2 regions of the Arthrobacter sp. Marseille-P9274 genome follow, and region 2 is predicted to be linked to the other one. Evidence: predicted binding sites of a transcription regulator. Region 2 holds the regulator's gene; the other holds the start of a gene.
The links. The regulator Rex, encoded in region 2, represses fermentation and respiration genes when NADH is low (regulators of the CRP and FNR family bind a similar motif). The targets are predictions, from matches to a motif close to CTTGTGAANNNNTTCACAAG.
Positions count from the first base shown of each region.

Region 1: OC550_RS03815 (MarP family serine protease) is a predicted target of Rex. The motif match lies at 1,284-1,303, and genes of this name have one in related genera.

Region 1 is NZ_CAMPOV010000001.1:848,904-852,302, reverse strand. It holds gene OC550_RS03825 (NUDIX hydrolase) at 1-419, shown strand, start outside; gene OC550_RS03820 (Crp/Fnr family transcriptional regulator) at 521-1,198, opposite strand; gene OC550_RS03815 (MarP family serine protease) at 1,452-2,639, shown strand; gene aroQ (type II 3-dehydroquinate dehydratase) at 2,733-3,188, opposite strand; gene acs (acetate--CoA ligase) at 3,302-3,399, opposite strand, start outside.
Region 2 is NZ_CAMPOV010000001.1:2,551,618-2,555,016, reverse strand. It holds gene OC550_RS11775 (HAD family phosphatase) at 1-713, opposite strand, end outside; gene OC550_RS11770 (glutaredoxin family protein) at 951-1,208, shown strand; gene OC550_RS11765 (redox-sensing transcriptional repressor Rex) at 1,285-1,998, shown strand; gene OC550_RS11760 (hypothetical protein) at 2,009-2,821, opposite strand; gene OC550_RS11755 (YceI family protein) at 3,002-3,399, opposite strand, start outside.

The DNA.
Region 1 (3,399 bases), 1.7 Mb from region 2:
ATCTGCTGCGCCCGCTGTCCCGGTGGATCAGCCCGGACTTCGCCCACCGGCGCTTCGACACCCGCTACTTCGCCGCCACCCAGCCGGTGAACCAGCAGCCGGTCCGGCTGGACGGCAAGGGCGTGTGGGGCTCGTGGGTCAGCGCCGCGAGGGTGATCGCGGAGAGGGACACCAGCAACCTGGGGGACACCGCGGACCAGGAGGATACGCGCGGCCGCACCCTCAGCGAGGTGACATCGCCCGCCGTCGAAACCATGCTGGAGAAAATCTCTACCGCCCGCGGCTGCGTCGCGTACCTTTCCCATAAGCGGCAGCCGCAGACCTACCATCCGCAGCTGGTCGTCGTGGACGGAATCCCCATGCTGGAGGTTCCGACGGCGGTGGGAACCGAAGGCGGTTCGGTCCAGCGCGGGCGGTAGCTGCGTCCGGCGGGGGCGGTAGCAGCCTTGGACCAGGACGTTAAATACAGCGGCGGCGGCCACCTGCGAAAGGTGGCCGCCGCCGTCGTCGTTAAGCCGGTTTAGCGGGAACGCTGACGCAGCCGCTGGATGTCCAGGATCACGACCGCGCGGGCCTCGAGCCGGACCCAGCCGCGCTGGACGAACTCGGCCAGGGCCTTGTTCACCGTTTCGCGGGAGGCGCCGACGAGCTGGGCCAGTTCTTCCTGGGTCAGCTCGTGGGCGACCAGGATGCCGTCGGTCGCCGGGCGGCCGAAGCGGTCCGCCAGGTCGAGCAGTGCCTTGGCCACGCGGCCGGGAACGTCGGAGAAGACCAGGTCGGCCAGCGAGTCGTTGGTGCGGCGGAGCCGGCGGGCCAGGGCCTGCAGCAGCTGGGCGGAAACCTCGGGACGGGTCTCCAGCAGGCCGCGCAGGTTCTCGTTCTTCAGGCCGGCCAGGCGCGTCTCGGAAACGGCCGTGGCTGAGGTGGAACGGGGGCTGGGATCGAACAGGGCCATCTCGCCGAAGAGCTCGCCCGGGCCGAGGATGGCCACCAGGTTCTCGCGGCCGTCCGAGGCGGTGCGGCCGAGCTTGATCTTGCCGGAAACGATGAAGTACAACTGGTCGCCCTGGTCACCTTCACGGAACACCGAGGCACCACGCGAGAGGTCAACCTCTGTCAGCTCATCCGTCAGCGCGGCAAAAACGTCGTCGTCGAGGGAAGCGAAAAGAGGTGCGCGGCGAAGTATCTCGATGTCCATTTAGTCTCCTGATTCAGTCATTTTGCTTGGCAGCTGGAACAGAGCCAGCTGCGGCACTGCCTACCATTCTGCCGCATGAGCAGTCGATGTGACATCTTCCACAGGGCGATTTCGCTCAGAGACAACGGGATGCCCCTCCACTCGAGAGCCCACGGCAGGGGTGCCGTAGCGCTTAACCAGTCCGGCCCCGGGCATATTCCCAGCCTCGGATATTAGACTTGTGCATAAACCCCCGGCCATCGATGGAGACAGCTTGCTATTCGGCCTGACGGTTCTCGACGTCGTCCTGATCCTGATCCTGCTTTCCTACCTCATTGCGGGCCTGCGCAAGGGGTTCTTCGTGACCCTGGGCGGAATCGTCGGCTTCATCCTCGGCGCGATCGCAGCCTTCCTCGCCATTCCGTACGTGAGCATGTGGGTGCCCGACCCGGCCTGGCGGCTGACGGCCATCATCGCGGGGGCAATCCTGCTGGTCATCCTCGGGCATGCGATCGGATCCGGCATCGGCCGCGCCATCCGCGGGCGGATCGACTTCCCCACGGTCAGGCCGGTGGACCGGCTGCTGGGCGGGGCGGCGAACCTGGCCGTGGCAGCGCTCGTGATGTCCATGCTGGCCTTCAGCATCGGCGCGCTGGGCATCCCTTTCGTCTCCCAGCAGATCGCCGCCTCCAAGGTCATCCAGACGATCGACTCGGTGACGCCGAATCCGGTCAAGACCTGGCTGGCGCAGGCCCGGTCGATCGCCGTCCAGGACGGTATCCCGATGGTGACGGACCAGGCCGCACCGGCGACCCCGGCACCCGTTCCCGACGCCAGCGTGGACACCCCCGCGCTCAACCAGGCCGCCGCGTCCGTCCTGAAGATCGCCGGCACAGCGTTCCAGTGCGGCCAGAACCAGACCGGCTCCGGGTTCGTCATCGCGCCGGACCGGGTGATGACCAACGCCCACGTTGTCGCCGGCGTAAACGAGCCGATCGTCGAGATTCCGGACGGGCGCGTGCTGCCCGCCCGGGTGGTGCACTTCGATCCGCAGCGTGACATCGCCGTGCTGGCGGTGGAGGACCTTCAGTTGCAGCCCCTCGCTATCGGGGACGTGCTGCCGAACGGTGCCCTCGCGGCGTTCCACGGGTATCCGGCCGGCGGGCCCTTCCAGAGCCACCCGGCCACGGTCCAGGGTAAGTCGACCGTGCTGGTGCAAAACATCTACGGCGCCGAGCCCTCGAAACTCGAGGTGTACACCCTGGCCGCCAACGTGGAGCAGGGTAATTCCGGCGGTCCGCTGCTGGACGACGAAGGCCGGATCTCCGGCATGGTGTTTGCCAAGGCCACCGACGACGTTCCGGTCGGCTATGCCCTGTCGCTGGCGGAGATCCGGCCGGTGATCGACGAATCGATGGTTTACCAGGAAACCGTGGCGGCCGGGCAGTGCGTCCGGAAGTAGCGGAGCGCTTCCGCGGCGTCCGGACGTAACCGGGCAGCATCCGGGCACTGCCCCGGCCGGGCAGCCCGGGCCGGACAGGCCGGGGCAGGTTTCCTAGACCCGGTCCGCGAGCAGTTCGATCGCGAACCGGTAGCCGCTGATGCCGGCGCCGGCGATCACGGCCTCGGCAATGCCGGAGATGTAGGAATGGTGGCGGAATTCCTCGCGGCGGTGGACGTTGCTGATGTGGACCTCGACGACGGGCAGGTCGACGCCCGAGAGGGCATCGCGCAACGCGACGGAGGTGTGCGTGAAGCCGCCGGGATTGATGACGATGCCCGCGGCGGTGCCCCGGGCCGCGTGTACGGCGTCGATCAGGGCGCCTTCGTGATTTGACTGGAAGCACTCCACGGTCATGCCCCGCGTTTCCGCCGCGTCTGCGGCGAGTTTTTCGACGTCGGCCAGCGTGTCGGCGCCGTAGATGTGCGGTTCCCGGGTGCCGAGCAGGTTGAGGTTGGGGCCATTGAGGATCAGGAGTTTGCGGCTGCTGCCGCCGGCGGGATCGGTCATGGTTCCACTATGCCGCACCTGCATGTCCGGCCGGAGGTTCGCTACGCCGCCCCGACACGCACGGGGGCGCCGCAGCTGTGCTGCGGCGCCCCCGTGCGGATGGTGCTGGAGGATCAGCCCTTGAGCGAGGTGGCGATCTGCTGCATGACGGTGTTGTCCGCCAGGGTGCTCGCGTCACCTGCCTCGCGCCCTTCGGCGATGTCCTTGAGCA
Region 2 (3,399 bases):
CGGAAGTCGTAGACCGGCCAGTTGTGCTCGCGCGCGTGCCGGCGCAGCCGGGCGTCCGGGTTGATGGCCACCGGATTGCCGACCAGCGACAGCAGCGGCACATCGTTGTAGGAGTCGCTGTAGGCCCAGCAGCCGTCCAGCCTGAGCCCCTCCAGCCGGGCCAGTTCCGCCACGGCGTCCGCCTTGGCCTGCCCGTGCAAGATCTCGCCGACAAGCTGTCCGGTGTAGGCGCCGTCGTCAATTTCCGCGACGGTCCCCAGGGCACCTGTCAGGCCCAGGCGGTCGGCAATGACCTCGGCGACCGCCAGGGGAGTGGCCGTGACCAGCCAGACCCGGCGACCCGCGCGGAGGTGCTGGTCCGCCAATGCGCGCGTGCCGGGCCAGATCCTCGAGGCAATGATCTCGTCGTAGACCTCCTCGCCGAGGGCCTTCACATCGCTCACCAGCAGGCCGGTGCCGATCGCCATGGCGGAATCCCGGACGGCGTGGATGTCCTTGAGGTTCTCACCCGTGAGCAGGAAGCGGCCCTGCTTGATGAAGAAACCGGCGGCATCGCGCAGCCTGAAGGAACCGCGCTGGTACATCTTCAGGCCGACATGGAAGAGACTGGCCCCGCGCATCAGGGTGTTGTCGACGTCGAAAAACGCGGCCGCCGCCAGACGGTCCGGCGGGCCAGAGGTGCGGGCGGCTGGATCCTGGTCGGCTGTCGGCATGTCTCGAGTCTAGCGACCGAGGTCCAAGGGTGCAGACCGCCGGGGAACCCCGACTCCGTCCCCGGCCGCCGGGTCCGGCATCGACGGCGCCGGGTCCGGCATCGACGGCGCCCCGGCCTAGTGTTGATATCCGCGGTGTCCGGCCGCCTGGCCCCGGTACCGGATCGTCCGACGGCCGTGTCCGGCTGGCTGGCGGCCGCGTGGCGCCCCGAGCACGGCTCGCGCTACCTTGGAGCCATGAGTGAATCACCCGCCCCTCCGCACGACCTGCTGCTGCTGACCAAGCCCGGCTGCCACCTGTGCGAGGCCGCGCGACGCACCGTGGCCGAGGTCGCCGAGGAACTTGGGGTGGAATGGCGGGAGCAGTCGATCCTGGACGACGCCGAGCTGGAGCGGCGCTTCGCGGAGGAAATTCCGGTCGTGATGATCGACGGCGTGCAGCGGGACTTCTGGCACATCGATCCGGACCGGCTGCGGTGCCTGCTCACCGCCTGACCGGGCCGCCGGATTGGTGGGCGCCGAACCGAGCCCCTAAAGTTGGGATACAGACCGATACCGTAAGGACCGAACCGTGACTACCCACGATCCTTCAGGTCCCGCTACGGGGCCGGAGACGCGCGGTCGACCCATTCCTCCCGCTTCGGTAGCCCGGCTGACTATTTACCTCAGGGCGCTTAACTCTTTGCTGGCCGAAGGCGTCGAGCGCGTTTCTTCGGAGGAGCTCGCCGAGGCCGCCGGCGTGAAGTCGGCCATGCTGCGCAAGGATCTGTCCTATTTGGGGTCCTACGGCACGCGCGGCGTCGGCTACGAGGTCCAGCTTCTCACCCGGACCATTGCCGCGCGCCTCGGCCTGACCCAGGAGTGGCGGGTCGCCATTGTCGGGGCCGGTAACCTTGGCCGGGCCCTGGCCGGCTATTCCGGCTTCACGACCAGAGGCTTCGAAGTGGCGGCCATCTTCGACGCCGACCCCGCCATTATCGGTTCCGAGGTCGGCGGGCTGAAGGTCAGCGCTGTCATGGACTTGGAGAGGGTCCTGGCGCGCACCGGAGTGAACATGGTGGTCCTGGCGGTTCCGGCCCGGTCCGCGCAGGAGCTCTGCGACGAGCTCGTGGCCGCTGGGGTGCGCAGTATCCTCAGCTTTGCTCCGGTCGTCCTGCAGGTGCCGCCGGGCGTCGAAGTGCGCAAGGTGGACATGGCCACCGAACTGCAGATTCTTGCCTACCACGCACAACGGGCGCAGGAATCGGAACCAGGTTCCGAATCCCGCGCCCGCAGCGCCCGCTAGAGCCAGTCGATCAGCGGCCGTAGATGCCGAACTTCCGGGCCGAGACGGCTTTGAAGTACTCGTTGGCCGGCCGCATGAACAGCAGCACGATCGCAGCGATGCCCAGCAGCGCCGTCAGCGTGTTAAGGCCGAACGGCACCAGGCCCACCAGGGACAGTGCCGCGAAAACGGTGCCGGTGATGCGGGCCCAGTTCTTGCCGGCCTTCACGCCGAAGGCCACCATCAGGTAGAGGCCGATGACGATCAGGCCTGAAATCACGAGGACGACGCCCGCCGTGCCGCTCATCATGTCCATGAACTGCTGTTCGCTGATCTCGCCGCCGGTCTGCGCCAAGGCATCGCGCACGGCAGGGTCATCCGCCATGCCGGCCAGCAGGGTGTCCATGGTGGCGAGGGAGATGATGACCTGGACGGCGGTCAGCACCGCCGCGGCGATGATCAGCCAGAAGGCGATGACGACTTCTTTGGGTCGGGTCGGCACGGCGCCCGGCTGCGGCTGGGAGGAGGGGTAGCTGTACTGGCCCGGCTGTGCGCTCTGGTAGCCGTAGGGGCCGGGCTGCTGGCCGTACTGGGGTGCGTTCTGGCCGTAGGGGCCGGGCTGCTGCCCGTACTGCGGGGCGTTCTGGCCGTACTGCGGCGGGTTCTGCCCGTACTGCGGGGCGTTCTGGCCGTACGGCGGCTGGTTCTGTCCGTACTGGGGCTGCCCGTACTGCGGGGCGTTCTGCCCGTACCGAGGCTGCTCCTGGCCAGAACCGTTGGCCGCTTGGCCGCGCTGCTGTTCCGGCTGGCCGGAGGGATCGGGCTGGTTTTCAGGAGTGGACATGGTCGGATCCTTTTCTTGGCTGCACAGGGAGCGGCGGAAGCATGCAGGCGCCTTCGCGGGGCCTGTTAAGCCAACATTACAGTGACGCCGAGTGCGCTGTGACTAGCCCGAAAGGATGATATTCGGTGCCCGCCGGCGGGCCGGGGCGGAAGCATAGGGCCCCGGCCCGCGGGCAACGGATCAGGACTGCTTGATGAGCGCTGCGTCCAGGTTGATCTTCACCTTGTCGCTGACCAGTACGCCGCCGGCTTCGAGCGCCGCGTTCCAGGTCAGGCCGAATTCCTTGCGGCTGATCTCGGCTTCGCCGGTGAAGCCGGCGCGGGTGGCGCCGAACGGATCGACGGCGACGCCCGTGAACTCCACCTCCACCTCGACCGGCTTGGTGACACCACGGATGGTGAGGTCGCCCGTGAGGGTGTATTCCTCGCCGTCGCCCTCAACCCCCCTCGCGACGAAGGTCATCTCCGGGAACTGTTCGACATCGAAAAAGTCCGTGCCCTTGACGTGGGCGTCGCGGTTGGCCTCGCCCGAGTTGAAGCTGGCGGTCTTGACGGTCGCGTGGAGGGTGGAGTCTGCCA